Regions from separate parts of the Gottfriedia sp. ABJ_BB2_2 genome, predicted to be linked through region 1. Evidence: a T-box and tRNA genes for the amino acid it is inferred to sense, from the RefSeq annotation. Region 1 holds a T-box; the other holds one or more tRNA genes.
What was found. The T-box of region 1 lies ahead of pheS (phenylalanine--tRNA ligase subunit alpha). A T-box ahead of a tRNA ligase gene usually reads a tRNA of that ligase, here a tRNA-Phe.
Positions count from the first base shown of each region.

Region 1 (16,981 bases):
TTATTAATTGGGCGAATACCAGCACTCATTAAACGAGCCTGCATCCATAATGGAGAAGGAGCAACTTTTACACCCTTAACTAATTTCGCGCTATAGTATGGTGCATCTTCCTTTGATTCTACTGAAACATTAATAAAGTCTGCAGATCCAGTCTCTTCAGTTCCAACAGTTGGTAGTTTCACTTCTTTATCTAAAATTGCAGCAACTTCATAAGCTACTCCAATCATATTTAAACAATCCGCACGATTTGGTGTTAAACCTAATTCTAATACAGCGTCATCGCGGTGTAGAACTTCTAATGCATCCGCTCCAACTTCTGCATCATTAGGTAAAACGAAAATTCCGTTCGAAAATTCCTTCCCAACTACTTTCCCTTCAACTCCAAGTTCTTGAAGAGAACAAATCATTCCTTCAGAAACTTCACCACGCAATTTTGCTTTTTTAATTTTGAAGTTTCCAGGTAATACCGCACCAATTTTTGCAACGATAACTTTTTGACCTTTAGCAACATTCGGTGCACCACAAATAATTTGTACAGGCTGTTCTTCTCCAACATCTACTGTACATTTAGATAATTTATCAGCTTCTGGATGTTGTTCACGTTCCATTACATAGCCTACTACAACATTTTTTATTCCTTCAGAAAGATTGTTTACACCTTCAACTTCAATACCAGCTTTTGTGATTAATTTTGCAAGTTCTTCTGGTGTTACACCACTTAAATCAACGTATTCTTGTAACCATTTTGTTGAAACAAACATGTTTTGTCCCCTCCTACCTTACATTTGTTGGAATTGCTTTAAGAATCTAATATCGTTTGTATAGAAATGACGAATATCATCAATGCCGTATTTTAACAGTGCAATACGCTCAGGACCCATTCCAAATGCAAATCCTTGAACTTCCTTCGAGTTGTAACCAGCCATATCAAGTACATTTGGATGAACCATACCTGCACCTAAAATTTCGATCCAACCTGTATGTTTACACATATTACAGCCTTTTCCTCCACACTTCATGCAAGAAATATCCATTTCTACTGATGGTTCAGTAAATGGGAAGAAACTTGGACGTAAACGAATTTCTCTATCTTCACCAAACATTTTTTTCGCAAAAAGTTGTAATGTTCCTTTTAAATCACTCATTGAAATGTTTTCACCAATTACTAACCCTTCAATTTGCATAAATTGGTGTGAGTGAGTAGCGTCATCATCATCACGACGGTAAACTTTTCCTGGACAAATAATTTTGATTGGTCCTTTTTCTACATTCGCTTCCATTGTTCTTGCTTGAACTGGAGATGTATGAGTTCTCATTAATGTTTCTTCTGTAATATAGAATGAATCCTGCATATCACGAGCAGGGTGACCTTTTGGAAGATTTAGTGCTTCGAAGTTATAATAATCTTTTTCAACTTCAGGTCCTTCAACAACCTCATAACCCATTCCGATAAATAAGTCTTCAATTTCTTGAATGACTGCTTTTAAAGGATGCACACCACCAGCTTGAACAGGACGTCCTGGTAATGTTACATCGATACTTTCGCTTTCTAATTTTTCATTAATGGCATTTTGTTCTAGTAAAACTTGTTTAGCCTCAAGTTTTTCTTGAATTGCTGCACGTACTTCATTTGCAACTGCTCCCATTTTTGGACGCTCTTCAGGAGATAAATCCTTCATTGCTTTCATTGCCTCTGTAATTGGACCCTTTTTTCCAAGGTAAGCGATACGTACTTCATTTAAGGCTTTTAAATCTTGAGCCTCTTCAATTTGTTTAATCGCTTCTGCTTGTAAAGAAACTAAACGCTCTTGCATCTTTATTCCTCCTATACCTCTACCATTTTTTTCATACATTTTTAAACATAAAAAAACCTCGCTCCCAAAAAGGGACGAGGATTGATCGCGGTACCACCCTAATTAACAGTTAATGCATAGTTGCACTTACTAACTGCTCACTTCATTCATGTAACGGTCTATTAGACCGAGTCGCCTTTACATATATAATGGTCCCGGCGCCAGCTCAAGAGGTGAATTCAATTTAATTTCCTATAAAAGTGCTTTCAGTCTTAGGCACTTTCTCCCTATATAGGGTACTTAAATTTACTAGTCTCTATCATCGCTTTTATATATTAAATTTTCTTAACTTATTATAGTGATATTTTTGAATTATTGCAACTGCTCTACATATGATTTTCTATCACTTTATCTTGATGACTCCACAAAAAACTAATTCATTATGGGACGAGAATCATATAAATAATTGAATATAGTCAAATTGGAGGAATTTTTGATTTGAAAATTAGAAATCAGTTAATAGTTGGAATTTCAATTATTATATTATTAACCATCTCAATGTTTACTTATAACTTTAATATAGGTAAAAAAATATTAAATCAATTTCATTAATAGAAAATCAAACGGATGATGTAAGTCACGCAAAGGAAGTAGTATTTTTGCTATCTGGGATATGCCAAAAAAAAGCAAAAAAGATGCAGAATATGCACCTCTTTTTTTATAAGCTATACATTAATATTCCCGCTGCGATACCGACGTTTAATGATTCTGCTTTGCCGTAAATTGGGATATAAAGGTTTTCATCTGATAAAGTAAGTAGGCTAGAATTAACTCCTTTTCCTTCATTGCCAACAATAATTGCAAATCGATTAGATGCTTTGATTTCATTAAACGGTTTTGCATTTTGTAATGAAGTTCCGTATACAGTTATACCCTGTTCTTTTAACTCCGAAATCACTTCGAATAAGTCTCCACGTAAAATAGGCATATGGAATATAGAGCCTTGTGTTGAACGAATCGTTTTCGAATTATATAAATCGCTTGTCCCTGTCCCAAGTATAACTGCATCAAATCCGGCTGCGTCCGCCGTTCTGATCATAGTACCAACGTTTCCAGGATCCTGTACTTCATCAATTAATAATAATTTAGAGACGTTTTCAAAGTTTACTCTCATATATGAAAATTCGATAATTGCATATATACCTTGTGTCGTTTCGGTTTCACTTAATTCTTTACTAACTTCTTTAGAAATATATGTTAACTCAAAAGAGCCCGGTGAAAAGTTTGATGGGATGTCGATTTCTTCAGAAATTAATAAATGAAGTATCGGTGCATCATTCTTAATTGCTTCTTCTACTAGATGAAAACCTTCTACAATATATTGTTTTGATTTCTCTCGACCCTTTTTTGTATGTAGTTTTTTCCAAGATTTAACAGAGTTATTTTGTATCGAATCAATTCGTTTCATATTATAACCTTATACCTTTCTTCGTATATCATAAAGTTAATAATACATAAATTTGATACTGTTTACAAATACTACTTAAAGCACAATATGAAAGGAGAATACAAATGAATTTCAACATTCGTGGAGCAGTTCTTCACAATATTACTGGTAATAAAAGTGATCAATTAGAGGCAACAATCGTAGATGCAATTCAAAGTGGTGAGGAAAAAGTATTACCTGGATTAGGTGTTTTACTAGAGTTATTTTGGAATCATGCTTCAGAAGAGCAAAAACATGAGTTATTAGCTGTTATTGAAAGCGGAGTACAAGGTTAACAAGGTACACCTTCACTTTGTTTTAGCCTTTTTTAACTTAAAAAAGTAGAAGCCTCGAACAGATTGCTCGAGGCTTCTTTTGTTAATTATTGTTTTTTTAGATCTTCTATCGAATCAATATCCATATATTCTGGAACAGTTAATCCTAATTTTGTACCTTCTAAGTTCGGTCCAAGATTAACTAGCTTACTTTTATATTCATTTATATAATCACTATGTGTAGTTGGTAGCCATGCTGCTACTAATGCATCTGCACTTCCGTCAGCCACACCTGCAAACATAGGGCCTGCTTCAACTTGTTTTAAAGTTACATCATAACCATGTTGTTTTAATACTGTACCTATCACATTCGTACTGGCAATTTCTGATTCCCAAGCAACATATACAAGGCTTACTTTTTCTCCATTGCCTTTAGGCACATCTTTCGTCCACTTGGCTACGATATCATTATTTTTTTCCACCCATTTTTTAGCAGCTTCCTCTGGCTTTGTTCCTTCTTGTACATCACTCATTACGTTTTCCATATCAGAAGGTTTCCAATAAAATTGATTAAGAATTTTGTAAGCACCAGGATTTTCTTCTTTTAATCCTTTACGTACAATCGTGTGAATCGATTCATCTTTTCCAAATGAACCTTTAGGATCTTCTAAATACTTCAATTTATATTTTGTAAACATCCAGTGAGGCGTCCAGCCTGTAACAATGATTGGCTCTTTTTGATCATAAGCTTTTTTGAGTTCTGCAGTCATTGCAGCTGAAGATCCTTCTTTTAAGGTCCAATCTTTTAAGCCATAATCACTCATTGCTTTTTCGGTAGCCTTCATCAAACCTGCTCCTGGATCAATCCCTGTAATTTCATAATGTACCTGATCCCCTACTTTATTAGTAGACGTTTGGTCTTTTGTACCTACAGTAAAGGCAGTAGCAATGAAAGAAATGAAAAAGATTAGAGTAAAAAAACCATATACGTATTTTTTAGTAAACTTATTTCCATAAACAGGTTTACGTAAGTTTTGTGAGATTCTGTCTAAAATGATTGCAATGATGACAATTGATAGACCAGCTTCGAATCCTTCACCAACTTTAATTTGTGTAACAGCACGATAAACCTCTGCACCTAAACCTGGCGCACCAACTAATGATGCGATAACGACCATCGAAAGTGATAACATTATACTTTGATTAATACCTGCTAAAATCGTAGGTGCAGCCAATGGTAGTTGTACTTTTACGAGTTTTTGCCAAGTAGTTGAACCAAATGCATTTGTCGCTTCTATTAAGTCATTAGGAACTTCTCTTATACCAAGATTGGTAAGTCTAATTGTTGGTGGTACTGCGAAAATCACCGATGCTAAAATACCTGGCACAACACCAATCCCGAAAAAGAGAATTGCTGGTATCAAATACACAAATGCCGGCATTGTTTGCATAAAATCGAGTATCGGCGTAATGACTTGTTTCACTCGATCGTTTTGCGAAGCCCATATACCAAGTGGAATCCCTATGACCATCGTTATAATAACCGAGGATAATATTAATGCTAATGATTCAATTGTTGCATCCCAAAGTCCTAAATTATCGATTAATAGTAAACCTATAAATGTAAATAACCCTACTGTCCATCGACTTGTATAAAACGCTAAAAGCGATATTAATACTATTAAAACAATCGACGGTCCCATTCCTAAAACCTTCACAAAGATATCTAATAGGGTTTCTGTGATGTTTGTGATTGTACTGAATAGCGGATTGAAATATTTAATGATCCAATCAACGATTGTATCAATCCAATCTGCTAACGGTAATTTATGCATCCCCATTACATTAACCCCCTTTAATATTTAAATCTTCTTTTTTACCCGCAAGTGCTCCAATTACCGCACCTCTGATAATGACACCTTTTAATCGGTTTTCTTTGTCAACAACAGCAAGTGGGAGAACGGAAGTCGCAAGCGATTCGATTACATCTGTAAGAAGTGTATCTTCAGAAACTACCACAATATCTTTTTGCATGACTTCTTCAACACTTTTATTTTCTTTCAGTGCATGCGATGCGTCATCAGCTGTAATTGCTCCAAGTAATTTTAATCTACGATCTACAACAAAAATACTTGAATATCCTTGATCTCTCATGATTTGCAGAGCTACCCTAGGACCACGGTCTGGCGTTATTCTTTCAGCACGCTTAAGAACATTCGCTGCTGTTAATACTTTTGACAAATCAACATCTTCTACAAATCGCTCTACATATTCATTAGCTGGATTCACCATAATTTCTTCAGGCGAACCAATTTGAATAATATGGCCATCCTTCATTAGTGCAATTCGGTCACCAATTCTTAATGCTTCATCAAGATCATGGGTAATAAAAATAATTGTCTTTTTCATCGTCTCTTGTAACTCTAATAATTCATCCTGCATGTCTTTTCTGATTAATGGATCGAGCGCACTGAAGGCCTCATCCATAAGCAAAATATCAGTATCACTTGTAAGAGCTCTCGCTAGACCAACCCTTTGCTGCATACCTCCACTTAGTTGTGAAGGGTATTGATTTTCATAGCCTTTTAAGCCAACAATTTCTAAAGATTTTTTTGCTTTTTCTGTTCTTTCCAATGCAGAAATATTTTGTATTTCAAGACCATATTCCGTATTTTCAAGAACTGTTTTATGTGGGAATAATGCAAAGTTTTGAAATACCATGCTAATCTTTTTTCGTCGAACATCCCTTAACTGCTGAGCATTCATTTTCACTATATCTTCATCATCTATCAGAATTTGACCAGTTGTTGGGTCGATTAATCGATTTAACATTCTTATTAATGTCGATTTACCGCTGCCTGATAAACCCATAACCACAAATATTTCACCTGGATAAATTTCAAAATTCGCATCATTTACACCTATTGTTACGCCAGTTTCTTTTAAAATTTCTTTTTTTGAGTAACCTTTCTCAAGTAATTTTATGGCATTCTTAGGCGATTTACCGAAAACCTTCGTCACATTTTTCACTACAACTTTTGATTTCATCAACTCACCTCGTTTTAAAATTTTTAAAATAAAACCTTTTTCTAATACAACTTTCTTTTATATTGAAGGCAGCTTTTTAAAGAAAGAATATTCCAAAAAATAAACATGCAATATAGCGTGAAAATTAAGGATGTTTTGTAAAATATTGTTTAAAATCAGAGTTTCAAAAGCAACATTTTTTAGAAAGCATCTAAAATAAAAGTAGCCAAGTACTTAAAAAGTCTTGGCACGCTACTATTTTGTTTCTATTTGAAGAAGAATTGTCGCTCCAGGACCATTTAAAGGTAGTGGAATGTTTATCTGCTATTAATGTTAACAAGAAACTATGACAAAACTATGTCAGAACAATGTTAACACTAATACATTTGATTACAGAGTTTTAGCCAAATTATTCCATTTTTTAAGTTATATTGTTCTGAACCTCTCGGACCCAAGCGTTTTGCTATTGTCAATAATTATTACAGAAAAGTAACGATTTTTAACTAAACTTAATAAAAACTTGGCTTTTCCCACTAAAAAGTATTCCAAAAAAATATTTTTAAATTGAATAGTATTAATAGGAGCAATAAATTCTATTACTCTTAACAAAAATAAACAAAATAAAAACCCCTCAAGAGGATGCTTGAGGGATTTGTTTACTTAGTTATAAGTTAAACGATCAACTGTTTCACGATCTAAACGTTTAATAACTTCTACAATCAGCTTGACTGTATTTTCATAGTCATCACGGTGTAGGATTCCAGAATGAGAATGAATATATCTAGTTGGAATTGTAATTGCAAGCGATGGTACACCTTTCATTGTGATATGCATTGCGCCTGCATCTGTTCCTCCACCAGGCATTGCTTCATATTGATACGGAACTCCGATTTCTTCAGCTACATTTACAACAAACTCACGCAAATCTTTATGAGAGACCATTGAAGCATCATAAAGAACAATTTGAGGACCTTTTCCTAATTTACCTTGTGCTTCTCTTTCTGATACTCCAGGCATATCACCTGCAACACCAACATCTAATGCGAATCCAATATCTGGTTCAATTTTATATGTAGATGTTCTAGCACCACGTAGACCTACTTCTTCTTGTACTGTACCAACACCAAACACGATATTTGGATGCGGTTGGTTTTGTAATTGTTCTAATACATCAATCGCAATTGCACAACCAATACGGTTATCCCATGCTTTTGCTAATAATAATTTTTCATTTTTCATTGTTTGGAATTCAAAATAAGGAACGACTTGATCCCCAGGACGCACTCCAAATTCTAATGCCTCTTCTTTACTTGAAGCACCGATATCAATAAACATATCTTTAATATCGACTACTTTTCTTCTCGCTTCAGGACTCATAATATGCGGTGGTTTTGATCCAATAATACCTGTAACATTACCTTCTTTAGTAGAAATCGTAACGCGTTGAGCTAGCATTACCTGAGACCACCATCCACCGATTGTTTGAAAACGTAAAAAGCCTTTATCATCAATCTGTGTAACCATAAATCCAACTTCATCAAGATGCCCAGCAACCTCAATTCTTGGGCCATTAGCATCTCCTGTTTTCACAGCAATTAAGCTACCTAAATTATCTGTCGTAACTTCATCAGCAAAAGGCGTTATATACTTCTTCATTACTTCGCGTGGTTCATGCTCAAAACCAGCTACACCATTTGCATCTGTTAACTCTTTTAACATTTGTAACTTAGCATCTAAAGTAGACAAGGTCATCCATCCTTTTTTCTAATTAAAGTTTATGTACATTATCTATTATACAATTAGCGTATCTTTTTGACAAAATCATAAGAATATTAAATGTTTAGCCTACTTCCTTTACTCTTCCTTTTGGACCATGTTGAAAAGTAGCTTTCTTCCAATTTCCAAAAAAGTAGTAAAGGATATGACATAATACTGCTACTGTAAATGCAATTCCAAAACTCCACCAAATACTTAAAAAGCCATACTGATGTCCTAAATAATATGCGATTGGATTCCGAACTAGCCACATCGCACAAAAAGTAAATAATAATGGAGGCATAACTGCTCCAGTTGATCTGACTACACCTGAAAGAACCAGTGTTACCCCAAATAAGATATATGGCCAAAACATAATATAACTAATTGTAATCCCTAAATCAATTGCATGACCCGTCGTTGGTAAAAATAATGAAAAAGCTTCTTCGCTAAAAATATTTAATAAAAGAACTAGACCACCTGTCCAAATCACATTGAACAAAACACCGTTTAAAGCAATACGGCCTATTCTTTCTAACTTACCGGCACCAATACACTGTGCTACCATAGATGTCACTGCTCCACCAATTGCCATTGCAGGCATTTGAATATAACTTGAAAGCTGGAATGCTACCCCAAAAGCAGCTGTTGATTCAGATCCAAAAGAATTAACTAAATGAAAGAGTGCTAAATTTGCTGAAGATACAACAATCATTTGTAAACCCAGCGGTATACCTTTTACTATTAGTACCTTTATTAAGCCCCAATCAAATCTAACTAAGTTTAACTCTTCTTTTTGTAGTCTTAAAAAATACTTCCTTGAATAAATCGTTATCACTAATAAAATAAAACTAATTGTTTGAGCTATTAAAGAAGCCAAACCAGATCCTGATATTCCCATTTCAGGAAAAGGGCCAATTCCTTTAATGAAAAATGGATTTAATATCACATCTAATCCCACAGATAGAAGTAAAAAGTAAAATGGCGTTTTCGAATCACCAGATCCTCTCATAATCGCCATAACTAAAGTGTAAGCAAACATAAATGGCGTACCTAAAAACATCATACGAGTATAAGAAATCGCAAAATCAATTGTATCTCCCGGTGTATTCATAAGCTTTAAGATGGTTGGAGAAAAAACAAATCCTATGATGGCTACTATTAAAGAGAGGGCAATAAATAATGCTAAGCTTGTACCTACTACTCTTTTCGCTTCATTAATATTCTTGGCACCTATATTTTGTGCAACTAAAATAACAGCCGCCATAGAAATTCCAAAAATAGCTCCAGATAAGAAGAACATTAATATATTGGCATTAGAAGTAGCTGCTAAAGCTTGTTCACCTAAAAATTTCCCTACCCAAATCGAGTTAATCGATCCATTTAAAGACTGAAGTACATTTCCTAATAACATTGGCAATGAAAAGAAGAATAATGTTTTCGCGATAGGTCCTTCAGTTAATTGATTGCCTTGTAGGTTTTTTGGCTTAAACATCATATTCCTCCATTTCTATAAAATAGTACTCTATTACTCATCGTAACAGAATAATTGTCATTAGATAAATAATTCAATCATCAATTTATTACATATTCCAATCAAAATTCACACTAATTTCATAAATACGATTTGAAGGGAAGAATATTTAAGCTTACAATGTATAAGTACATTTTTAAATACAAACCTTGGAGACAATAATGATTACAACAACTGTATTATATAAAGAAGCAAAAAGTTTTATTACACAATGCTACGAAGAGCTTAATATCGCTGAACGAATAGAAGAACGTTTAAAAGATATTGAAATTGAAATTAAATCAACTGGCTTTTATACACATACCTATGAAGAAATCGAACATGGTGCTAAGTTAGCTTGGAGAAATAGTAACCGGTGTATTGGTAGATTATTTTGGGATAAACTTCACGTTTTAGATGCTCGTCATATTAACGATGATGAAGGTGTAAAACAAGAAATCATTCATCACATCAGTTACGCAACAAATTCTGGTAAGATTCTTCCGACCATTACAATTTTCAAACCTTACTTAGGTGAAAATAACTGTATTCAAATTCATAACCATCAGCTTCTGCGATATGCTGGCTATGAAACAGATCAAGGTATCATTGGTGATCCCATCTCAATTCCTTTTACAAAAAAATGTGAAAAACTAGGTTGGGAAGGAAAGAAAACAAATTATGACTTGTTACCGATTGTTTATTCTATAGATGGACAAAAGCAAAAATGGTTTTCTGTTCCTCGTGAAGTCATTTTAGAAGTTCCAATTGAGCATCCTGAATTTGATTTTTCATCATTACAAGCAAAATGGTATGCAGTACCAATGATTTCAGATATGCGGTTAGAAATTGGAGGAATCACATATAGTGCTGCTCCATTTAATGGTTGGTACATGGGAACTGAAATTGGTGCACGAAACTTCGCTGACGAATTCCGTTATAATATGCTTCCTCAGGTGGCAGAATTGATTGGATTAGATACAAAAAGGAACAGTACATTATGGAAAGACCGTGCATTAGTTGAATTAAATATCGCAGTTTTATATTCTTTCAAAAAAAATGGTGTTAGTATTGTTGATCACCATTCAGCAGCTCAGCAATTTCAACAATTCGAAAAACAAGAATCAGCATGTGGAAGAGAAATTACAGGTAACTGGGGATGGCTTATACCTCCAATGTCGCCAGCAACAACGCATATATTCCATAATAGATATGAGAACACAATCATCAAACCTAATTTTTTTCCCAACAATAAAAACACTTAAAAGTATTAATCATTGCTTGATGAACACTAATCAAAAAAGAACAAAAATAAAGCGTGCTAAGAAACATTTTCTGAGCACGCTTTTTTCCGTTTTAAAACAATTCCATTTCTCACCTTCTCACTTGTTAATTTTGTTAAAATGAAAATATCCAGATTTCAAATTAAAGGTAAAAAGGAGAATTCAATGATACTTTTTAAAAATAAACACGTAACCGTTTTTCAAAGTGCATTATTTCAGACGAATTCAACAGTTGTTGAAACAGAGGATTGTATTATAGTAGTTGATCCAACTTGGCTTCCGAATGAAATTAATGAAATTAGAAAGTATGTAGATGAAATTAGAAAAGAACGACCTATTTATTTATTCTTTACTCATGGCGATTTTGACCATGTAATTGGTTACCATGCCTTCCCAGATGCAACTACAATTGGAAGTATCCATCTACATAATCACCCTGAAAAAGAAATCAAGGTAGGAAAAATTAAACAATTTTATTTAGATCATTATATTCAACATAATCATCCTATTCGATTTCCTGAAATTGATTTGATCATATCCGAAGACGAACAAACAATTAAAATTGGGAACACAACTTTAGTTTTTTATCTGTCACCAGGACATACAAAGGATGGTTTATTCCTTTATATTGATCAGTTAGATGTTTGGATTACAGGGGATTATTTATCTGATTTTGAGCTTCCAATCGTCTTTGATAGTGTAAAAAGTTATTACAAAACATTGGAAAAAGCATCTGAATTGATAACAAACAAACAATTTTCATTATTGATACCAGGTCACGGTAAAGTAAGTGATTCAAAGGTAGATGCAATCAATCGTATTTCCTTTGCAAAAGATTATTTAACCCGTCTACAGCAAGCTGTACAAAATGAAGATGAACAAGCAATCAGTCTTCTAGAAAAGGAATTTTTATTTCCGTCTGCATTTACTAAGTTTTGTCATGAGTGCAATGTTAAGAATATGAGAAGAGAATATTGTCTTTCTTAAAAGGTTCAGTCAACGCATAGCCTGAAAATCTAATAAAATAAAAAAATCCTTAACATCTACATGTTAAGGATTTTTAATGATATTATTTTAAGTTAGCTTTTGCAGCGTTTGCTAATTCAGCAAATGCTTTTTCGTCTGTTACTGCAATGTCAGCTAACATTTTACGGTTAACTTCGATACCAGCTAATTTTAAACCGTGCATTAAACGGCTGTAAGAAAGACCGTTCATACGAGCAGCCGCGTTGATACGAGTGATCCATAATTTACGGAAATCACGTTTTTTCTGACGACGGTCACGGTATGCATACATAAGTGATTTCATCACTTGTTGGTTTGCAACTTTGAATAATGTATGTTTTGAACCGTAATAACCTTTTGCTAATTTAATAACCTTTTTACGACGAGCGCGTGTAACTGTACCGCCTTTAACTCTTGGCATATTATTTCCCTCCTAGATATCTATCTAATCCGTTATCGTTCTTATTTCATGTTTGTAAGCATGAAGCGAATACGTTTGAAATCGCCTTTGCTTACTAATGAAGCTTTACGTAATTTACGTTTTGCTTTAGTAGATTTATTAGCGAATAAGTGGCTAGTGTATGCACGACCACGTTTTAATTTACCAGATCCAGTCTTTTTAAAACGTTTTGCTGAACCACGGTGAGTTTTCATTTTAGGCATATCGTGTTTCCTCCTCAAATAAATTACTTTTCGTTTTTAGGTGCTAAGACTAAGAACATACTACGACCATCCATTTTTGGATGTGTCTCAACAGTTGCAACTTCTGCACAAGCAGCCGAGAAACGGTCAAGTACTCTTTGTCCTATTTCCTTATGCGTAATAGCGCGTCCTTTGAATCGTATAGACGCTTTAACTTTATCGCCTTTTTCTAAGAACTTAATTGCATTACGAAGTTTTGTGTTAAAGTCATGCTCTTCAATAGTAGGACTTAAACGAACTTCTTTCATGCTAATAATTTTTTGGTTTTTACGGCTTTCCTTGTCTTTCTTTTGTTGCTCAAAACGGAATTTACCGTAGTCCATGATACGACATACAGGTGGTTTTGCCGTTGGTGCAACCATTACTAGATCAAGGTTAACATTAGATGCTAACTCTAGAGCCTCTTGTTTAGTCTTGATACCAAGTTGATCTCCGTTAGGACCAATTAAACGAACTTCACGTGCACGAATTCCTTCGTTTACCATCATGTCTTTGCTAATAGTAAAACACCTCCAGGGTATTGTAAGAATTACCTTAATTTGTTTTTATTGAAGCAAACCTCAAACTCAATAAAAAAGTGTGGGTATATAAATACACCCACACTGACAGTATCAAAGTAATAATGATTCTGTTACCTGACAACAGCCTACAGCGTCATCCAGGTGAGAAGCGGGTGCTTCTACTTCAAACAAATAAGTATTCTTTTCTTACGTTACTATAACATAGCGACACGATGTTGTCAAGATTCGTATGTTTTATTCGCAACGAAATTTATTATAGCAAAGAAACTTATTTATGACAATCATTTTTTTATTTTCATAAAATTCATTTCGATTTTTCTTGTGTAAAGTCTTGTAAAGTATGTATGTGTACCCGTTCTTGAAAGATATTTTGAATAGTAACAATTAGTGCTAAATCTACTGTTGCTGTGTATAAATGAATTCTTTTTGGTGCGATTGCAGCTAATGGAACAATCAATTCATTATCAATGTATTCCCGGTTTTTGATTTCTTTTCCATATTCCCTTAATAGCTCTTTTGAAATTGGTAAAAGTAAATGATCATACACACTAAATTTCCCATCATAAACAATATGGACATTCGGAATAAGTGAATCTGATTTTAATACTTGTTGTCTTAAATTTTCAATTAAGTTTTGATATTCATTTTCTAATTTGTATTCATCGATTGCGATTTCACATACATAGGCTAGCTGCTTATTATATTCTTTTAAGCGAAATGTAATGAACGAATCAAAACTAAAGCTTATTCCGTCCTTTACATATTGAAAAATTGCGTTAGTAATCAATTGTTTGCTTTTCCGTATTTTCTTCTGGTTTGGTACGCTTCTTCTTGTCCCTCTTAATAAGGACTGTGCAATTGGAATGATTTGCTGTTGTTCAACTTCCTCATAGAAAAAAGATGTATGTAAAATGGATTGAATCCACTTATCTTCTTTTTGAAGTAAAATAAATTGTACTAGCGTTGGCACTAAGATACTTTTTATTAACTCTTCAGTATTTTGAGGAAAAGTAATTAATAATGTATTCATTTTGTGTTTTCTTAGAAAGTATGGTCTCGATTGATTTTTTAAGCGTTTTTGTAATCGGTCGTAGACATAAGCTGCATCAATGGGTTCATTGAAAAAAATTTCAATCACCCTGTTCCCCCCTTTCAAGCACCACCTAGTCCTATATATATTAAGAAGTGAATTAAAAAATGCCGTAAAATCACTTAGAATCGTGATTTTACGGCATTTTTGTTTTTATGATGTGAAATGTCTTCGATTTGAACCAGAAATACTGATTGGCTTCGCTAAATATTTAACGCGATCTACAATGCGAGCTGCTTTTACTCGTTCTTCTTCTCCGCGTTGAGAATATGTTAAATGGTGTTCTAACTGAGTTATATCTGCGTTTGAAGTAAAGAAGGTTGGTAATTTTTCAAGCATACGATATTGAAGAATCGTACCTAATATTTCATCCCTTGCCCAACTTGACATTTGTTCGGCACCTATGTCATCAAGCATTAATACTTCAACTTTTTTAACAGCTTCTATTTTTTCTTCTAAAGTTCCTTCACTAATTGAGCTTTTTAATTCACGTAAAAACTCAGGTAAATAAACAAGCATTGAAGAAATTCCTTCTTCTGCTAATTCATTCGCGATTGCACCAAGAATATATGTTTTACCTACACCAAATGGACCGTGTAAATATAACCCTTGCATCATTTTTCCTTTTTCATAGTTCATAATAAATTGTCTTGCAGCTGAAATAGCTTCAAATCGCCCAGAATCATCTAAAGATAAATTAGACATAGAAGCTTGTAGCACATCTTTCGGTAAGTACAAACACTTAATTAAAGCTTCATGTTTTTTACGCTGATCATTCTTTATGCCATTTGGACATCGATCATACTGAACATCAATTCTTTTTCCTTGTATGATTAAATGCGGATGATAGCCCTGAACCAAATTTTTACATCCCTCAAAAGTAGGGCAATCATGACATTCGACACTCTGACCTATATACTCATAAAGCTTATTTAAGCTTTTATCGATCATATCATCTGTAATTTCATTTTTATTTTGAATTAAAAATGGTGCAACTTTTGGGTGACTGCGGACTTCATGTCGCATTTTTTCAAATGTATCTTGGAATTGTTTATTTTTCATTAAGGCAGAGAATGCGTTTTGAATAGGTTCCATTTCGTCCTCCCATTACCGTTTTTTCTTATTTTTGAACATCTCAAGTTCTTTTTCTAATCTTTTTCTTTCTTCATCTACTGAAGTATCATTTGCCTCTGGAGTAATTGGAGCTGCAGTTGCTTCACTTGGCTGTAACCAGTCAGGTACGATTTCTGTACGAATTGCTTTATTTCGTCTATTCCCCGTTCTTGCCTTCGCAACTGTTGTACCCTGTCTTGTCTCTTCAAATTCTTTTCGAGCAAGATCCATCGCTTGCTTAACAGTTGTTACACCTTTTCTTGCCCAGTGGCTTGCAATTTTTATTATATAATTTCTAGATAATTTCTTATCTAAACGAATCATTACATAGTCAATTAATACATTTGCTACTCCAGGAAGTAACTTTTGATCAATCATAATTTCTTCAATAATTTTTAAATCTGCCTCACTTGGCTCTGCACCGCCAGAAATCTCTTTTAAATACTGACGAGGTGAAATCGTTTCAAAGCATTGTATTAGTTTTTCTTCCTGTGTAGTTGGTTCAGCTTTCAGCTCTCTATGCTGAATTGGTTGAACCTTCTCAACGATTGTAGGCAATGCTTCATGATGTTGAAATTGATACCATTCTCTTGCTTCTAAACGAAGAGATTCAGTATTAATTTTATTTTCATCGTTTAATGCACGCATGACTATCGTTTTCATTTGAATTGGGTTAATTCCATATAAAAATGCTAGCTTTAAAATAGTTTCTTTAACTTCTGCAGTAAAAGAACGTTTAGGAACAAATGAATCTGATAAACCATCTAAAAATAAATCATAATCAAACTCTTCCATTTTTACAGAAATCTTTAAAGGCTGTTGCTCTTTTAACAACCTTGTATTTTCCGTATCACTTTGAGTGATCTCATTACTTTTTTGTATTTCATGTAGTTGTTCCATTGTAACGGTTTGAAAAACAGAATCAAACGACCTTGAAATATCACGATAGCCTTCTTTTGAAAAAGCCTGTCTACTAAAAAAGTTTTTCGCACGTTGATATTGAGTTTTACCGATTGTTTTGAAAAGGAAGATATTTAATATAGGATCTTCAAAAAAAGAATGGGGATCAAGCGGAGATTGAAGTTCATAAAGTAACTTCTTAGTACCTTCTTCGGACCCTTCATACACTTTAAGTAAACCGATTCCTTCTAACATTAATCTTTGCTCATAAATTGTCTTTAAATTTGTTCTCATCCCAAGCATTAAAGAATGATGTGTTAAATTATTTGGATTGAGGTCTGTTTGTTCACATTCACTCCATAAAGTCATGTACAAGCTTAATGCCTGACTTCCGATGATTGGTTGATACAACATCGTCAATACCTGTCTGTGGAAATTATGTAAATATCCTGCAGCCATTACCGTGTAAGGATCTGCAGGTAGAACATCCATCCAATGTTGCTTATCAATAGACATTC
Region 1 covers NZ_JBVFKR010000017.1:669-17,649, reverse strand. The annotation lists gene pheT (phenylalanine--tRNA ligase subunit beta) at 1-761, opposite strand, end outside; gene pheS (phenylalanine--tRNA ligase subunit alpha) at 780-1,814, opposite strand; T-box leader at 1,882-2,125, opposite strand; gene ACX6U0_RS20850 (TrmH family RNA methyltransferase) at 2,512-3,261, opposite strand; gene sspI (small acid-soluble spore protein SspI) at 3,366-3,575, shown strand; gene ACX6U0_RS20840 (glycine betaine ABC transporter substrate-binding protein) at 3,662-5,395, opposite strand; gene ACX6U0_RS20835 (quaternary amine ABC transporter ATP-binding protein) at 5,400-6,602, opposite strand; gene ACX6U0_RS20830 (M42 family metallopeptidase) at 7,242-8,333, opposite strand; gene ACX6U0_RS20825 (MATE family efflux transporter) at 8,422-9,831, opposite strand; gene ACX6U0_RS20820 (nitric oxide synthase oxygenase) at 10,032-11,114, shown strand; gene ACX6U0_RS20815 (MBL fold metallo-hydrolase) at 11,298-12,119, shown strand; gene rplT (50S ribosomal protein L20) at 12,202-12,558, opposite strand; gene rpmI (50S ribosomal protein L35) at 12,600-12,800, opposite strand; gene infC (translation initiation factor IF-3) at 12,824-13,324, opposite strand; ribosomal protein L20 leader region at 13,405-13,530, opposite strand; gene ytxC (sporulation protein YtxC) at 13,665-14,498, opposite strand; gene dnaI (primosomal protein DnaI) at 14,604-15,545, opposite strand; gene ACX6U0_RS20785 (replication initiation and membrane attachment family protein) at 15,558-16,979, opposite strand.

Region 2 (16,981 bases), on a different contig from region 1:
GTCCATTTGATAAACGCACACTTCCAATGCTTTTAACTCTGCCTAAACATGCATCAACAGCAATAATAAACGGATTTTTATACTTATTTTTGATTGTTTCAAGTTGTTCAGAAAGATTTAACGCATGAATTGGTTCATCAAGAGTACCATAATAATGGAATCTACTTACATTCAATTCTCCTAATAAAGTACCGACTAGTGGACCTAATGAATCACCTGTTGAACGATCAGTACCAATACATACAAATACAATGTCATTAGTGTAGATACTAGGAAGAGATTTGCTTAAATGATCTGCAAATTGGTTAACTGCATTGTCATCATCCAAAAATACAGAATAATCATCCTTAAATAAACTACGAAAAGGATTTGCCGGAAATTGCATACTATCGCCCACTTTTCATTTAAAAGAGTAGTAATAGTTTATGCAATATTTAAACAATTTATACTATATTCTACCTTTCTTTATCATAAAATTACTATATGATTACATTTGTAGTTATTTATGGTTTTAAAGTATTAATTCGTTTAGTATAACTTTTGAAGAAATAGAAAGTGGTAAGGAGGATAAAATGAAAAATACATTAAATGAAGCAGAAGCAACCATTAAGAAAAGTATGTTGACTGAGAGTCAATGGGACACGCTTTGGACTTCTTCGATAAAAATAGCTGTAATTATTATCGTTTCTGTTTTAGCGATTAAATTTGGAAGAAAATTAATTCGCCGACTACTAAAAGTACAAGCAAGAGGACCTTTACAAGTTTCAGAAAGACGATCTGTTACGTTAGTTAGATTGTTAGAAAATGTCATTGCGTATGTTGTGTTTTTTATTGCTGTTCTTACAATTTTACCTATCTTTGGGGTTGAAACTAGAGGGTTAATCGTAGGTGCCGGAGTTGGTGGTGTAGCATTAGGTTTTGGTGCACAAAGTTTAGTGAAGGATATCATCTCAGGATTTTTCATTTTATTTGAGGATCAGTTCTCGGTTGGGGATTATATTAGAGTTCAAACCTTCGAGGGTACGGTACAATCGATTGGTTTAAAAACAACAAAAATTAGGAGTGCGACAGGAGAGCTACATATCATTCAAAATGGTATGATCACTGAAGTAACTAATTTTTCGTTGCATAACTCAGTTGCCATGGTCGATATCAGTATTTCTTATGAAGGCGATATTGAACATGCTCAATCAGTTATTGAAGAACACTTAGTGGAAATGCCAGAACGATATGAAGAAATGGTAAAAGCACCAGAATATCTTGGTATTCAAAGCTTTGGTCCTTCAGAAGTAGTGATTCGAATCGCATCAGAAGTAAAACCAATGGCACAATTTAAAATATCAAGAGCAATTCGAAAAGAGATTAAAGAAGTGCTTGAACGAAATAACATAGAAATTCCATATCCAAAAATGGTATTATATAGACAACCAGAACCTACTAATGAAAAGGCAAAGTCTTAATTCTACTATTTAAGGAAGTGAAATAGTCGACATGGAAGAGAAAGTTTTTGATTTAAATGATATAGTAGAAATGAAAAAAGCACATCCATGTGGTGTGAACAAATGGAAAATTATCCGTATGGGAATGGATATCCGTTTAAAATGTGAAGGCTGCGGACATAGCGTCTTAATTCCGCGTAGAGAGTTTTCACGTAAATTAAAAAAGGTTTTAACAAAAGCTGAAGAATAGACGAAAACATTATTAAAAAGGTATCTAGTATGAGCGATCTTTTTACCGTTCATATTAGATGCCTTTCGTATGTAAGAAATAACATTCGGATTTTCTTGTTATTTTTTCTTGAAATCAATATAATTGTGAAAGATTAACTAAGTTCGTATAGGAGTGGAAACTATGGCATTAACAGCAGGTATCGTAGGTTTACCAAACGTAGGAAAGTCAACATTATTTAATGCAATTACACAAGCTGGTGCGGAATCAGCAAACTATCCGTTTTGTACAATTGACCCTAACGTGGGTGTAGTAGAAGTACCGGATTACCGTTTAGAAAAATTAACTGAATTAGTTCAACCGAAAAAAACAGTTCCAACAACCTTTGAATTTACTGATATTGCAGGAATCGTAAAAGGTGCAAGTAAGGGTGAAGGATTAGGAAATAAGTTTTTATCACATATTCGTCAAGTAGATGCAATTTGTCAAGTAGTAAGATGCTTTGCAGATGACAATATTACACACGTTTCAGGTAAAGTAGATCCAATCTCAGACATTGAAACGATTAACCTAGAATTAATTCTTGCCGATTTAGAATCAGTAGAAAAAAGAATTGATCGTGTTGCTAAGTTAGCAAAACAAAAAGATAAAGATGCATCTTATGAACATGAAATTTTAGTGAAATTAAGAGACGCATTCGAAAGTGACAAGCCTGCTCGTTCAGTAGAATTCACTGAAGAACAAATGAAGGTTGTAAAAGGATTACATTTATTAACGACTAAGCCAATGCTTTATATTGCTAACGTTGGTGAAGATGATATTGTTGATCCGTCATCAAATGAGTTTGTTGAAAAAGTTAGAGCTTTTGCAGCGGAAGAGGGTTCTCAAGTTATTGTGATTAGTGCAAAAATTGAGGAAGAAATTTCTGAGTTAGATGATGAAGAAAAGCGTTCATTCTTACAAGAAATTGGTATTGAGGAATCAGGTCTTGACCAATTAATTAGAGCTGCTTACCACTTATTAGGATTAGCGACTTATTTCACGGCTGGAGTACAAGAGGTACGTGCATGGACATTTAAAAAGGGTATGAAGGCTCCTCAATGTGCAGGCGTAATTCATACAGATTTTGAACGTGGATTTATCCGTGCAGAAACTGTATCTTATGAAGATTTAGCAACATATGGTTCAATGCCATTAGCTAAAGAAGCTGGAAAAGTGCGCCTTGAAGGTAAAGAATATATCGTTCAAGATGGAGATGTAATGCATTTCCGCTTTAATGTGTAATAGGTAGTAAAAATTTTATTGGTTTGCTATCTAAAATCTTTTATGCTATAATTTTATTTCGTGAGTGATTATATAAATTGCTCCTTGCCCTTAACTGGGCCGTTAGACCAAAAGGAGGTGACATTGTGATGAATAAATACGAAATCATGTACATCGTTCGACCAAACATGGAAGACGAAGCGCAAAAAGCTTTAGTTGAGCGTTTTAACAACGTTTTAACTGAACAAGGTGCAGAAATCACAAACGTTAAAGAGTGGGGTAAACGTCGTTTAGCTTATGAAATTAACGATTTCCGTGATGGACACTACATGCTTGTAAATGTTTCTGCTCAACCAGAAGCAGTACAAGAATTCGATCGTTTAGCGAAAATCAGCGAAGATATCATTCGCCATATCGTTATCCGTGAAAATGACAAATAATAATTTTTGAAATGCCTTAGGGAGGTAAGAATCAGATGATCAATCGTGTTGTGCTTGTAGGTCGTCTAACAAAGGATCCAGACTTACGTTATACACCAAGTGGGGTTGCTGTAGCTACATTTACTCTAGCAGTAAATCGTACCTTCTCAAATCAGCAAGGAGACCGAGAAGCAGATTTTATTAACTGCGTTATCTGGAGAAAACCGGCTGAAAACGTTGCGAACTTCTTGAAAAAAGGAAGCTTAGCTGGCGTTGAAGGACGTATTCAAACTAGAAGTTATGATGGCCAAGATGGTAAAAAAGTTTATGTAACAGAAGTTGTTGCTGACTCAGTTCAATTCTTAGAGCCAAGAAATGCATCAGGCAATCAAGGTGGTTCGTTTAATACAAACCAACAAAACCAAGGTTTTAACGCTGGAAATCCTTTTGAAGCACCATCACAAAAGCCTAGCTTTAATGATGATCCATTTGGTGGGACAAGCAAAACAATTGATATCACTGATGATGATCTTCCTTTTTAATAAAAATAGCGTAATGTTGAACGGTAAACATTACTAAAAACAATTCTTAAAAAAGAAGGAGGGAAATAAGATGGCAATGGGTGGACGTAAAGGTGGACGTGCTAAGCGTCGTAAAGTTTGTTACTTTACAGCTAACGGCATTACACACATCGATTATAAAGATACTGAGTTATTAAAACGTTTCGTATCAGAGCGTGGTAAAATTTTACCTCGTCGTGTAACTGGTACTTCAGCTAGATACCAACGTAAATTAACGATTGCAATTAAACGCTCTCGTCAAATGGCATTATTACCATACGTGGCTGAATAAGCTGAATAATAAAAAGTACAGCATTCTCGTGCTGTACTTTTTTTGTATTTTAAGGGATCTAATGAACTTTTCATTTTTTTTAATAATTTATGGTAAAATAGGTATTAGTATGCTTACCGATTATTATTGGTTTAGTTGAAAGGAGCCATATTTTGAAATCGACTCGCTTTATAACCGAGGGGGCAGTGCTTTTAGCATTTTATTCAGTTATGCTTTTGCTGCTTACATATGTACCATTTCTCTCAATCGTACTAACTTATTTAATGCCCCTACCATTTATCATATTTAGCTTGAAATATTCTATTAAGGAATCTCTTTTATTGATTTGTGTTGCTTTAGGACTGACACTCGTCATTACTCAAGCTTCTTTTATCCTAGGAACTTTAATGTTTTCGACAGTAGGTATAGCAATAGGATATCAACTTAGGAAGGAAAGAAGCAAAGGAGAAATTTTATTAACTAGTACATTTTTATATTTCATACATATAGTACTAATATACTTAATAGTACAACTTATGTTTGATATTAATATTACAAACATGTTCACAACGAGAATGACTGAGTTGCTTGAAACAAGTAAGAATTTATCTTCAGATTTAGGTTTTTCATATAATGAAAAGAATGTTAAGGTTCTGACAGAAGCAATTAAGCTGTTACCTGTTTTGGTACCATCTATTATGTTAATGTTAGGCTTTGCTATGGCATTTTTAACGCAGCTATTAACATTCCCCATCGCCAAAAGATTAGGTTTCAAAACGCCTAAATTTAAGCCGTTTAGAGAGTTTAGGTTACCATTAGGGTTTATGTGGTTATATTTATTGATCACGATCCTTTCTTACTTTGGATCTAAACCAAATGGATTCTTATATACAGCGGTTATGAACATATCTTATGTATTACACATCTTAGTAATTACGCAAGGATTTGCAGCGATATTTTATTTTAGTCATATTAGAAAACTATCTAAAGCAGTGCCTATTCTAATATTAATTGCAGGTCTACTGATTAACGGGTTAATGATTTTTGTTTTATTAATTGGGATTGTATCAATTGGTATTTTTAATAGAACAAAGAAATAAGCTATTTTTTGGTTTTATATTTGGCAGAATAGGTAAAAATAATCTTATTTTGTATAGAAGTTAGATTTTATTTGATTTAGGGGCTGAACTTATGCAAGATTTTCATAAGAAACAGGTGTTTCTTATTCCCGTCTATCTATTAACTGCTCTTGCGATATTTCTAATAGGAACTGTAGTTTATATACGTCCACAGCTAGGTATACTCTTTATTATCATCTTTCTATTCGTTATCTTTTTAGTGGTAAAGATTGAAATAAAGTATCGACACATTTTAGATATGTATATTGAATCAGTTATGTCGAGAGTGAAAAATTTAAGTAATGAAGCAATTACAAAAATGCCAATAGGTGTGTTACTTTATGATAAAGAGTACCATATCGAGTGGGGCAATCAATATATTACAAATATTTTGGACGACCAATCATTAATTGGAAAACATATTTATGATTTATCAGATGGTCTAATGTCTTTGATTTCAAAAAAAGAGAAAAAAGAAGATGTTATTACCATTAATAAGAGAACGTACCGAGTCGTCATTAAAAGAGAAGAACGTTATATTTATTTATTTGATGTCACAGAACAAGCACAAATGGAGAAATTGTTTGAGGATCAAAGAACAGTTATTGCGGTAATTCTACTTGATAATTACGATGAGATGACACAAGGTTTAGATGATCAAGAACGATCTAGTATCAATGGATCTGTGACGACAATACTAAATAGCTGGGCTAATAAACATGGCATATTTTTACGAAGAGTGTCTTCTGATCGTCTGTATGCTGTATTAAATGAAGGAATTTTAAACGTATTAGAAAGTAATAAGTTTGCAATTCTTGATCATGTCAGAGAAGAAACGACAAAACGAAATTTACCAATCACTTTAAGTGTTGGGGTTGGCATTGGTAGTGAGAATTTACCTGAACTTGGCCAACTTGCACAGTCTGGATTAGATCTGGCATTAGGACGCGGTGGAGACCAGGTAACAGTAAAGAATCTTAATGGGAAAGTAAAGTTTTTTGGTGGGAAAACAAATCCAGTTGAGAAACGAACTAGAGTTAGAGCTCGTGTAATTTCTCATGCATTAAGGGATCTAATGAAGAGTAGCTCAAATGTAATGATAATGGGTCATAAGTTACCAGATATGGATGCGTTAGGTTCTGCTGTTGGTATTTTAAAAATGGTTACACATAATGAAGTTAATGGTTATGTTGTCATTAAAAAGGATGAAGTAGATAGAAGTGTTAATCGTTTAATGAAAGAAATGACAAAAAACGAACAATATATGACATGCTTCATTTCACCTGAGAAAGCAAAAGAACTGGTAACTGAAGATACACTAATTATAGTTGTTGATACGCATAGGCCAACTATGGTAGAAGTAGAGTCACTATTAGACGAAACTGATAAAATTGTTGTCATTGACCATCATCGAAGAGGAGAAGACTTCATTAAAGATGCCATTCTTGTGTACATGGAGCCTTATGCATCTTCTACAGCTGAATTAGTTACAGAGTTATTAGAATATCAACCGAAAAAAATTAAGCTAAGCATACTTGAAGCAACGGCTTTACTGGCTGGTATCATTGTTGATACGAAGAGTTTTACATTCCGTACAGGTGCAAGAACGTTTGATGCAGCATCTTACTTGCGTTCAAATGGTGCTGATACCATTCTTGTCCAAAACTTATTAAAACAAGATATGAATGAATATATACGCAAATCAGAGCTGATTGAAGAGGCATACATGTACAAGAACGGCTTCGCAATCAGTTATGGTAAAGAAAATACAAACTATGATCAAGTGTTAATTGCTAAAGCTGCTGATACATTATTAACGATGACAGATGTAATAGCATCTTTTGTCATTGCAAAGCGTAATGATAATCTTGTCAGCATAAGTAGCCGATCATTAGGGGATATAAATGTTCAACTAATTATGGAAGAGCTTGGCGGTGGTGGACATTTAACAAATGCAGCCGCACAACTAGAATCTTCTTCAATTCGAGAAGTAGAAATAAAATTATTGAAAATAATTGATCAATATATCGAAGGGAGAACAAACAAATGAAAGTAATTTTCTTAAAAGATGTAAAAGGAAAAGGTAAAAAAGGCGAAGTAAAAAACGTAGCAGATGGATACGCACATAACTTTTTAATTAAGAATGGTTATGCTGTTGAAGCAACAGGCGGCAACGTAAAAACGCTTGATGCGCAAAAAAATAAAGAAGCAAAAGATGCTGCTTTAGAATTAGAAAATTGTAAGAAACTAAAAGAAACAGTTGAGGGAATTACTGTTGAACTAAAAGCGAAATCTGGAGAAGGCGGCCGTCTTTTTGGATCAATTTCTAGTAAACAAATTGTTGAAGAGCTACAGAAGGTTCATGGAATTAAACTAGATAAGCGCAAATTTGAAATGAACGATCCAATTCGTGGACTTGGTGTAACTAACATTAAGGTTAAACTTCACCAAGAAGTAACTGCAACATTAAAAGTACACGTGAAGGAACAATAATGTAATTTAAGCATCTGGAGGACAAAATATGAGTGATTTGTTAAATGATCGTACTCCGCCGCAGAATATAGAAGCTGAACAAGCAGTATTAGGAGCAGTCTTGTTAGATTCAGATGCTTTAATACCAACTTCAGAACGGCTTTTACCAGATGATTTTTATCGAGCTGCTCATCAAAAGTTATTTGAAGCGATGTTAAGTATTTCTTCGAGAAATGAGCCTCTAGATGTCATCACTCTAACTTCTGAATTAGCAAAACAAGGTTTGCTTGAGGAGGTAGGAGGCGTATCCTATTTAAATGATCTATTAGCTTCAGTACCAACTGCGTCTAATGTTGAATACTATGCTAAGATGGTTGAGGAAAAATCAACGTTAAGAAGATTAATAAGGACAGCTACAAATATTGCAAATGAAGGATATGCATCTGAACATCCTGTTGATGTTATTTTAAATGAAGCTGAAAAGAACATACTACAGGTTTCTCAACGTACAAATGTTTCTGGGTTTCAAAATATTAAGGATGTTGTTTTCCATACATTTAGCAAAATTGAAACGTTATTTAATCAGCGTGGGGATATTACTGGGATCCCTACAGGTTTCACAGATTTAGATCGAATGACAGCGGGTTTTCAGCCCAATGATTTAATTATTGTTGCTGCTCGTCCTTCTGTTGGTAAAACAGCATTTGCCTTAAATATTGCACAGAATGTTGCTACAAAAACAGATGAAAATGTAGCTATATTTAGTCTAGAGATGGGTTCAGATCAATTAGTAATGCGTATGCTTTGTGCAGAAGGCAATATTAATGCACAGGCGCTACGTACTGGTAATCTTGAACAAGAAGACTGGAATAAGCTTACTATGGCTGCTAGTAGTTTAGCGAATACAGGGATCTACATTGACGATACACCTGGTATTCGCGTAAACGATATTCGTGCTAAATGTAGAAGACTGAAACAAGAGCATGGTTTAGGAATGATCTTAATTGATTATCTACAACTTATTCAAGGTAGTGGCAAAGGCGGCGGAGACAATCGTCAGCAAGAAGTTTCAGAGATTTCCCGTTCACTTAAGGCACTAGCAAGGGAGTTAAAAGTTCCCGTAATCGCACTTTCTCAGCTTTCTCGTAGTGTTGAGTCAAGACAAGATAAACGTCCGATGATGTCTGATATTCGTGAATCTGGAAGTATTGAGCAAGATGCTGATATTGTTGCTTTCTTGTATCGTGATGATTACTATGATAAAGAATCTGAGAATAAAAATATTATTGAAATTATTATTGCTAAACAAAGGAATGGCCCAGTAGGTACCGTTCAGCTGGCATTCGTAAAAGAATATAATAAATTCGTTAACTTAGAGCGTAGGTTCGATGAGCATGCGCCTACAGGTTAAATTTGATCACATAGTTATTCTATGTGATTATTTTTTTTTGTTAGGGCAAACTAAAAACATGAGTTTTTATTCATGTAATTACGAACGAAGAAATGTAAAAACCGAAAAAAACGAATCATATCATTGACAAATAACGTAAGTTTGATATACTAGTTTTGGTTTTAGTTCGGAAATAGCGAATTTTATTCGGAGGTGCAATACATTGTCATCAGTAGTAGTAGTTGGTTCTCAATGGGGAGACGAAGGAAAAGGAAAAATTACTGACTTTTTATCTCAGCAGGCAGAAGTAGTTGCTAGATATCAAGGTGGTAATAATGCAGGTCATACAATTGTTTTTAATGGCGTAAAATACAAACTTCATTTAATTCCATCAGGTATTTTCTTCTCGGAAAAAATTTGTGTTATTGGAAACGGAATGGTTGTGGATCCTAAAGCGTTAGTTCAAGAACTAGCGTATTTACATGATAAAGGTGTTTCTACTGATAACTTACGTATCAGTAACCGTGCACATGTCATCTTACCTTATCACTTAAAGCAAGATGAGCTAGAAGAAGAGCGTAAAGGTGATAATAAAATCGGAACTACTAAAAAAGGGATTGGCCCAGCTTATATGGATAAAGCTGCTCGTGTTGGTATACGTATGGCGGATCTTCTTGATAAAGAAGAGTTCTATATTAAATTAAAACGTAATCTTGAAGAAAAAAATAATTTATTCGAAAAGATGTATGATTCAAATAGTCTTGATATTGATGAAATTTTTGAGCAATATTATGAATTTGGTCAACAAATTAAAAAATACGTTTGCGATACTTCAGTAGTATTAAATGATGCAATTGATGGTGGAAAACGCGTTTTATTCGAAGGTGCTCAAGGTGTAATGTTAGACATAGACCAAGGTACTTACCCATTTGTTACTTCTTCTAACCCTGTTGCAGGTGGAGTAACAATCGGATCAGGAGTCGGACCAACAAAAATTAATCATGTTGTAGGAGTATGTAAAGCTTATACAACTCGTGTTGGAGAAGGGGCATTCCCAACTGAGTTACATGATGAAATTGGAAACACGATTCGTGAAGTAGGTCGTGAATATGGTACAACAACTGGAAGACCACGACGTGTTGGTTGGTTTGATAGTGTTGTAGTTCGTCATGCTCGACGCGTAAGTGGTATTACAGATCTATCACTTAATTCTATTGATGTGTTAACAGGCCTAGAAACAGTGAAAATCTGTGTAGCATACAAATACCGTGGAGAAACGATTAACGAGTTCCCTGCTAGCTTAAAACAGCTTTCAGAGTGTGAGCCTGTTTATGAAGAGCTTCCAGGTTGGACAGAAGATATCACTGGAGTAAAAGATCTTAATGAACTTCCAGTTAATGCAAGACATTATGTTGAACGTGTGTCTCAATTAGTTGGAATCCCATTATCTGTATTTTCAGTAGGACCTGACCGTAATCAAACGAATATTGTTCGTAACGTTTTCGGAGCATAATTAGTTAAATAAAGCCCTTAAAATTGATTTTTAAGGGCTTTTATTTTCTTTTTACAAGATAAATACGAAAAAAAGTATTGCGCTACTATTTGTTTGCATGTTATAATGAATCTTGTCGTCATAACAAGTAATTAGTTTTAAATGACGTGCGTTTAATCTAGTATTTTTAATACGAGCCATTAGCTCAGTAGGTAGAGCATCTGACTTTTAATCAGAGGGTCGAAGGTTCGAATCCTTCATGGCTCATCTTTTATACATATATCATGGCCCGTTGGTCAAGCGGTTAAGACACCGCCCTTTCACGGCGGTAACACGGGTTCGAATCCCGTACGGGTCACTTTTATTTATAAATATTGTATTGGTCCCGTGGTGTAGCGGTTAACATGCCTGCCTGTCACGCAGGAGATCGCCGGTTCGATCCCGGTCGGGACCGCCATATATTTGGCTCGGTAGCTCAGTCGGTAGAGCAGAGGACTGAAAATCCTCGTGTCGGCGGTTCGATTCCGTCCCGAGCCATCATAAAAACTACTGTAATTACAGTAGTTTTTATTTATTTAAACCCACATATAACAGAGGAAATTTATATTTTATTTAAATAAAAATTAATGGAAAATGAGTAGGATTTTACAAAAAAACCTACTTAATTTAAAATAGAAGTAGTAGATTAAGCCTCTAGCAACAAGCTAGGGCTTTTTTTCTAAGATGAAAGTCGAAGAAAGTGTTGATTTAAAAAGGACACATAACTTATTAGTCGTATTGTATATATAGAGACAATCCTACAAAACGAAATTGCTAAGATACGTTTAATTGTTGCCTAATTTATTATGAAATTGCTAAAGCTATGAATAGAAATGGCACGCAGCTAAACTTACTAGAAAAGGAGTGCGGGGAATGAATAAGAAAATACTAATAGTGGATGATGAAAAACCAATTGCAGATATATTAAAATTTAACCTTGAAAAAGAAGGTTTTGAAATTGTTTGTGCGTATGACGGGGATGAAGCATTACAAAAAGTTGATGAGTTTCTACCTGATTTAGTTTTATTAGATATTATGTTACCAATTAGAGACGGATTAGAGGTATGTAGAGAAATCCGTAAGAATCATGAAATGCCAATCATTATGATTACAGCAAAAGACTCTGAATTAGATAAAGTATTAGGTTTAGAAATGGGAGCAGATGACTATGTAACGAAACCATTTAGTACAAGGGAATTGCTTGCCAGAGTAAAAGCTAACTTAAGAAGACATCAGACTGGTGCATCGTCTGAAAAAGAAGAGTCAGTTGAAGTCGTAATCGGTTCGCTTGTGATTAATCCAAATGCGTACATCGTAACAAAACGAGGAGAAAAAATAGAATTGACTCATCGTGAATTTGAATTACTGTACTATTTAGCGAAGCATATCGGTCAAGTTATGACAAGAGAACACTTACTTCAAACAGTTTGGGGATATGACTATTTCGGAGATGTACGAACTGTAGACGTAACAATCAGAAGACTTCGAGAAAAAATTGAGGATAATCCAAGTTATCCATTATTTATTGTAACTAGAAGAGGAGTAGGCTACTACTTACGTGATCCGGAGCAAGATTAATGGCAGCCAAAAATAAAGTAGGTTTATTTCAATCAATCGTATTTAAATTTGTGCTTGTATATATCTTGCTTATATTAGTTGCGATGCAAGTAATCAGCGTTTATTTTTCTAGAGAACTTGAAAAGCAATTAGTCAATAACTTCTCAGATTCGATAAACGAACGTGCGAATATGCTAGCCTATAATATTAAAATAGAGTACGAAAAAAAGAAAACCCTGGATGACCCAGAAGTAAAAGAAAAAATTCAAAAGATCGTTGCAGATTTTGGTGAAAATATAGGTATAACTGATGTAAGGGTAGTTAACCAAAATAGTGAGGTAATCGCTACTTCAGATTCCAACAATCGGACGATTATAGGAAAACGAACAACTGATATATTAATTAAAAGGGCTCTACTAGCTGGTACGAATACTGAAAAGGTTTTATTAGATCGTAAGAATGGCCATCGAATGAGAATCATCGTAATTCCAGTATTTGAAAATGACGAAACTGTTGCAGCTATCTACACAAGTGCTTCAATGGAAAGTACTTACGATAGGATGGAATTAATTAATCGCATTTTTTCTACGGGAACATTGATTGCAGTTGCTATAACCTCGATTCTCGGAATACTGTTGGCGAAAGCAATTACGAAGCCAATTTCGGAAATCAGAAGACAGGCTCAAGAAATGGCTAAAGGTAATTTTTCTCGCAAGCTAAAGGCATATAGTGAAGACGAGATAGGTGAGCTAACGATATCTTTTAATAATCTATCAAGGAACCTACAACAAGCTAGAGCGTCTACTGAAGGTGAAAGAAGAAAACTTCAATCTGTACTAGAACATATGACGGATGGTGTTATAGCAACAGACCGTCGAGGAAAAATAATACTATTAAATGATCCAGCTGAGGCGATGTTGAATGTTTCACGTGAAACAGTATTAAATCAGTCGATTTTAGAAGTACTTGGTATTGAAAAGGTTCATACATTAGACGACTTATATGAAGAGCCGGATTCAATCATGCTTGATTATAGTGAAAATAAACGACCAATGATTATCCGTTCTAGCTTTTCGACAATCCAAAAGGATACAGGAAAAGTAAATGGATTGATAGCTGTACTTTATGATGTAACAGAACAAGAAAAAATAGAGCAAGAACGTAGAGAATTCGTAGCGAATGTATCGCATGAATTAAGAACACCATTAACGACGATGAGAAGTTATTTAGAAGCACTTTCTGATGGAGCTTGGGAAAATAAAGAAATAGCACCTAAATTTTTACAAGTTACCCAAGATGAAACAGAAAGAATGATTCGATTGGTTAACGACTTATTGCAGCTATCTAAATTAGATAGTACAGAGTATCGTTTGTTAAAGGATTGGGTGAACTTTACCGAACTATTTAATCGAATAATCGATCGTCATGAAATGAGTAAATCTCAAAAGGTTACATTTAAAAGAGAGTTTTTAAATAAAACAAGATTTGTTTTTATTGATGAAGATAAGATCACGCAGGTTTTAGATAATATTATTTCAAATGCATTAAAGTATTCTCCAGAAGGTGGCAAAGTTACCTTTAGAATTAAAGAATCAAGGGATCAAATACTTGTAAGTATTACAGATGAAGGTATGGGAATTCCTAAAGATAATTTAGCGAAAATATTTGATCGTTTTTATCGAGTAGATAAGGCTCGTTCAAGACAAGTCGGAGGCACAGGACTTGGACTAGCAATCGCAAAAGAGATGATTTATGCGCATGATGGTCATATTTGGGCTAAAAGTGAAGAAGGAAAGGGTACAACAGTTTATTTCACGCTTCCGGTAGCTGATGACCAAGAGGATGAGTGGGAATGAAAAGTGAACATATAAAATCAATTATATTATCAACTTTAGTTGCAATCAGTTTGGTTCTTTCATATAGCTTATTATCGTATCAACCAGCTTACGATGTTATGCAAAATTCTAATTATGATTATGTACAAAATGTTTCAATTGGTGCAAAGAAACAATTTAAGGATGTAGTTGTGCCAACTGAACTAGTAGTGCATGAAACAAATAATCATTATCTAACAACAAAGCAAAATAATATTTTACCGTTATTTAGAGCAATACAAAAAACAGAAATATCTAGTTTTAGTAATATAACTAGTAAAACGTCTCTAGAAAATTATCAAAGGATTACAAAAGGGAAAAATAAAGTTGAAATCATTTTTCCTACACTAATTCCAATTGAAACATTGAATAAGGTATTAAACTTAGATTCAAAAAGATTACAAAATGTTCTTTTTGATCGAATGATTATTAGTCTTTCAACTAAACAAGATGATTCTACAAAAATTTATTTTGCAAATGAGTCACTAAATGTCATATACGAAGCTATTTACGATAATTCAGAAGTAATTACAGCGGTTGAAAAAGTAAAAAATAACTATGACCATTATATTGAATGCTCGAAATTTGAGTTAGATTCTGGGAAGTTTATTTATTTACCTAAGAAAACTGTGAAATTAAAAACGATTGAATATTTAACTACAGACATTGCTATTGATAAGTTAAAAGATGCAATTTTTTACGATCCGTCAAAAGTTAGAAAAGAGAGTAGTAGCTCTGGTGATACATTTACAGATGGTACAAGATTAATGACAGTATCACAATTAAATCGTTCGCTAACTTTTGTTAATCCAACTACGGCAGAGGACAATAGTCAAAGCCCAAGTTCATTAGTTGAAAGAAGCTTTGAATTTGTTAATCAACATGGTGGTTGGACTGATCATTATATATTAACGAATATTCAACCAGATAAAAGTGAAGTATCCTTTAGATTTTATGTAAACAATCTACCTGTTTATAAAAATGCTACGATTTCAACAAAATTGGGAACTGACGATGTTCAAACATTTAAACGTCCGTTATACAAGTTTGGTTATCGTATGGAGAAAAACGAGAGTGAAGTTGAATTAATGTCTGGTTCACAAATCATGGAAGTCATTAAAAATAATAAATCCATTAATGATTCATTAATTAAAGATATTAGTTTGGGATATGAAACGATCTTTAATAGTGAGAAAGAAACGACAATGAGTCAACCTTATTATAGTCGGGCAGTAGAATTAAAGCCTGTTTGGATTATCCATTATGGAGATTCTTATAAAAAGATTGATCAAGATATGCTAAGCAGAATTGGGGTGAATATTGTTGGATTGGAGTAGAATCAAAACAATATTTATTTTAACATTCTTAGTGTTAGACTTGTTTTTAGCAATTCAATACTATCAAAAAAGAAGCAATTACCAAATAGATGTTATTGCGGAATCTACGATTGAGGACCAGTTAAAGGCGAATGACATCACATATGTTGCTTTACCTAAAGAATCCTTGAAAGAGACTTATATCGTAGGCAATAGCAAAATTTTCTCTGATAAAACAATTACAAAGCAAAAAGGACAGGACATCGAAATTTATAAAGATGTGCTTCAAAGTCGATTAAAAGACGTGGTAAAGCTCCCTGAAACCAATAGAATTTTCTTCTTAGAGAATTTTGTTAAAGAGTATGTTTGGAATGGAAATAATTATCGATTCTGCAAGAGGGATGTAAGTACAAAAACATTCTATTTCTGTCAAAGTTATAAAGATCGACTCATTTATAATATTGATAGCTCTGTTGTAGAAATTAAGTATAATGATAATGACGAAATTGTTTCTTATCGACAACGCTATATTGAAGATTTAAAAGACATGGTAGATAAAAAAGATGTACAAGAAGTTCTTCCTGCGATTAAAGCAATCGAAAATCTTTATGTAAAAGATGAGTTAAAGCCAGATGATCGAGTGACAAAAGTTGATTTTGGATATTACACATTAATTCCGTTATCGACTGGCGTAAAAGTCATAGCACCAGCTTGGCATTTGGTTGTAAATGAGGATCGAGATTATTTTGTAAACGCAATAGAAGGACAAGTTAATAAGATAGAATAAATACAGTGGAGTGGTGAATCAGTATGAGTTTGCATTTTAGCGTACTTGCAAGTGGAAGTACCGGAAATGCGTTGTACGTTGGGACGGAGAAAACAAAGCTTTTAGTTGATGCCGGGCTAAGCGGTAAGGCGATGGAGTCGTTGTTTAAGGATATTAATAGGGATATTAAAGAAGTCTCTGGCATACTTGTTACTCATGAGCATAGCGATCATATTAAAGGGCTTGGTGTTCTCGCAAGAAGATACCAAGTCCCAATTTATGCAAATGAAAAAACATGGAAAGCAATGAACCACCTAATTGGAGAAATTCCAACTGAGCAAAAGTTCATTTTTAATATGGAAACGACACATCAATTTGGGGATTTAGAAGTCGAATCATTTGGTGTATCGCATGATGCTGCCGAACCAATGTTTTACGTATTTCATCATAATGGAAAGAAATTTGTAACAATAACGGATACAGGATATGTAAGTGATCGTATGAAAGGAATTATTTCCAATGCAGATATGTACATTTTTGAGAGTAATCATGATGTAGAAATGCTAAGAATGGGGAAATATCCATGGAGTATTAAACGACGTATCTTAAGCGATATGGGGCATGTATCTAATGAGGATGCTGCATTAGCAATGGCTGACGTTATTGGAGACAAAACACAACGTATTTATCTTGCGCATTTAAGCCAAGATAATAACATGAAAGAGCTTGCCAAAATGTCTGTTACACAAACATTAGAGGGAAAAGGATTTGAAGTT
Region 2 covers NZ_JBVFKR010000005.1:20,553-37,533, forward strand. The annotation lists gene yyaC (spore protease YyaC) at 1-385, opposite strand, end outside; gene ACX6U0_RS12685 (mechanosensitive ion channel family protein) at 618-1,460, shown strand; gene ACX6U0_RS12690 (DUF951 domain-containing protein) at 1,492-1,689, shown strand; gene ychF (redox-regulated ATPase YchF) at 1,852-2,952, shown strand; gene rpsF (30S ribosomal protein S6) at 3,081-3,371, shown strand; gene ssb (single-stranded DNA-binding protein) at 3,407-3,892, shown strand; gene rpsR (30S ribosomal protein S18) at 3,969-4,202, shown strand; gene ACX6U0_RS12715 (YybS family protein) at 4,355-5,281, shown strand; gene ACX6U0_RS12720 (DHH family phosphoesterase) at 5,373-7,349, shown strand; gene rplI (50S ribosomal protein L9) at 7,346-7,792, shown strand; gene dnaB (replicative DNA helicase) at 7,821-9,182, shown strand; gene ACX6U0_RS12735 (adenylosuccinate synthase) at 9,385-10,674, shown strand; tRNA gene ACX6U0_RS12740 (tRNA-Lys) at 10,848-10,920, shown strand; tRNA gene ACX6U0_RS12745 (tRNA-Glu) at 10,940-11,011, shown strand; tRNA gene ACX6U0_RS12750 (tRNA-Asp) at 11,035-11,110, shown strand; tRNA gene ACX6U0_RS12755 (tRNA-Phe) at 11,118-11,190, shown strand; gene yycF (response regulator YycF) at 11,566-12,270, shown strand; gene walK (cell wall metabolism sensor histidine kinase WalK) at 12,270-14,105, shown strand; gene ACX6U0_RS12770 (YycH family regulatory protein) at 14,102-15,460, shown strand; gene ACX6U0_RS12775 (two-component system regulatory protein YycI) at 15,447-16,226, shown strand; gene ACX6U0_RS12780 (MBL fold metallo-hydrolase) at 16,250-16,981, shown strand, end outside.
Region 2: it encodes a tRNA-Phe, which carries the amino acid that the T-box ahead of pheS (phenylalanine--tRNA ligase subunit alpha) is inferred to sense. The anticodon was not compared.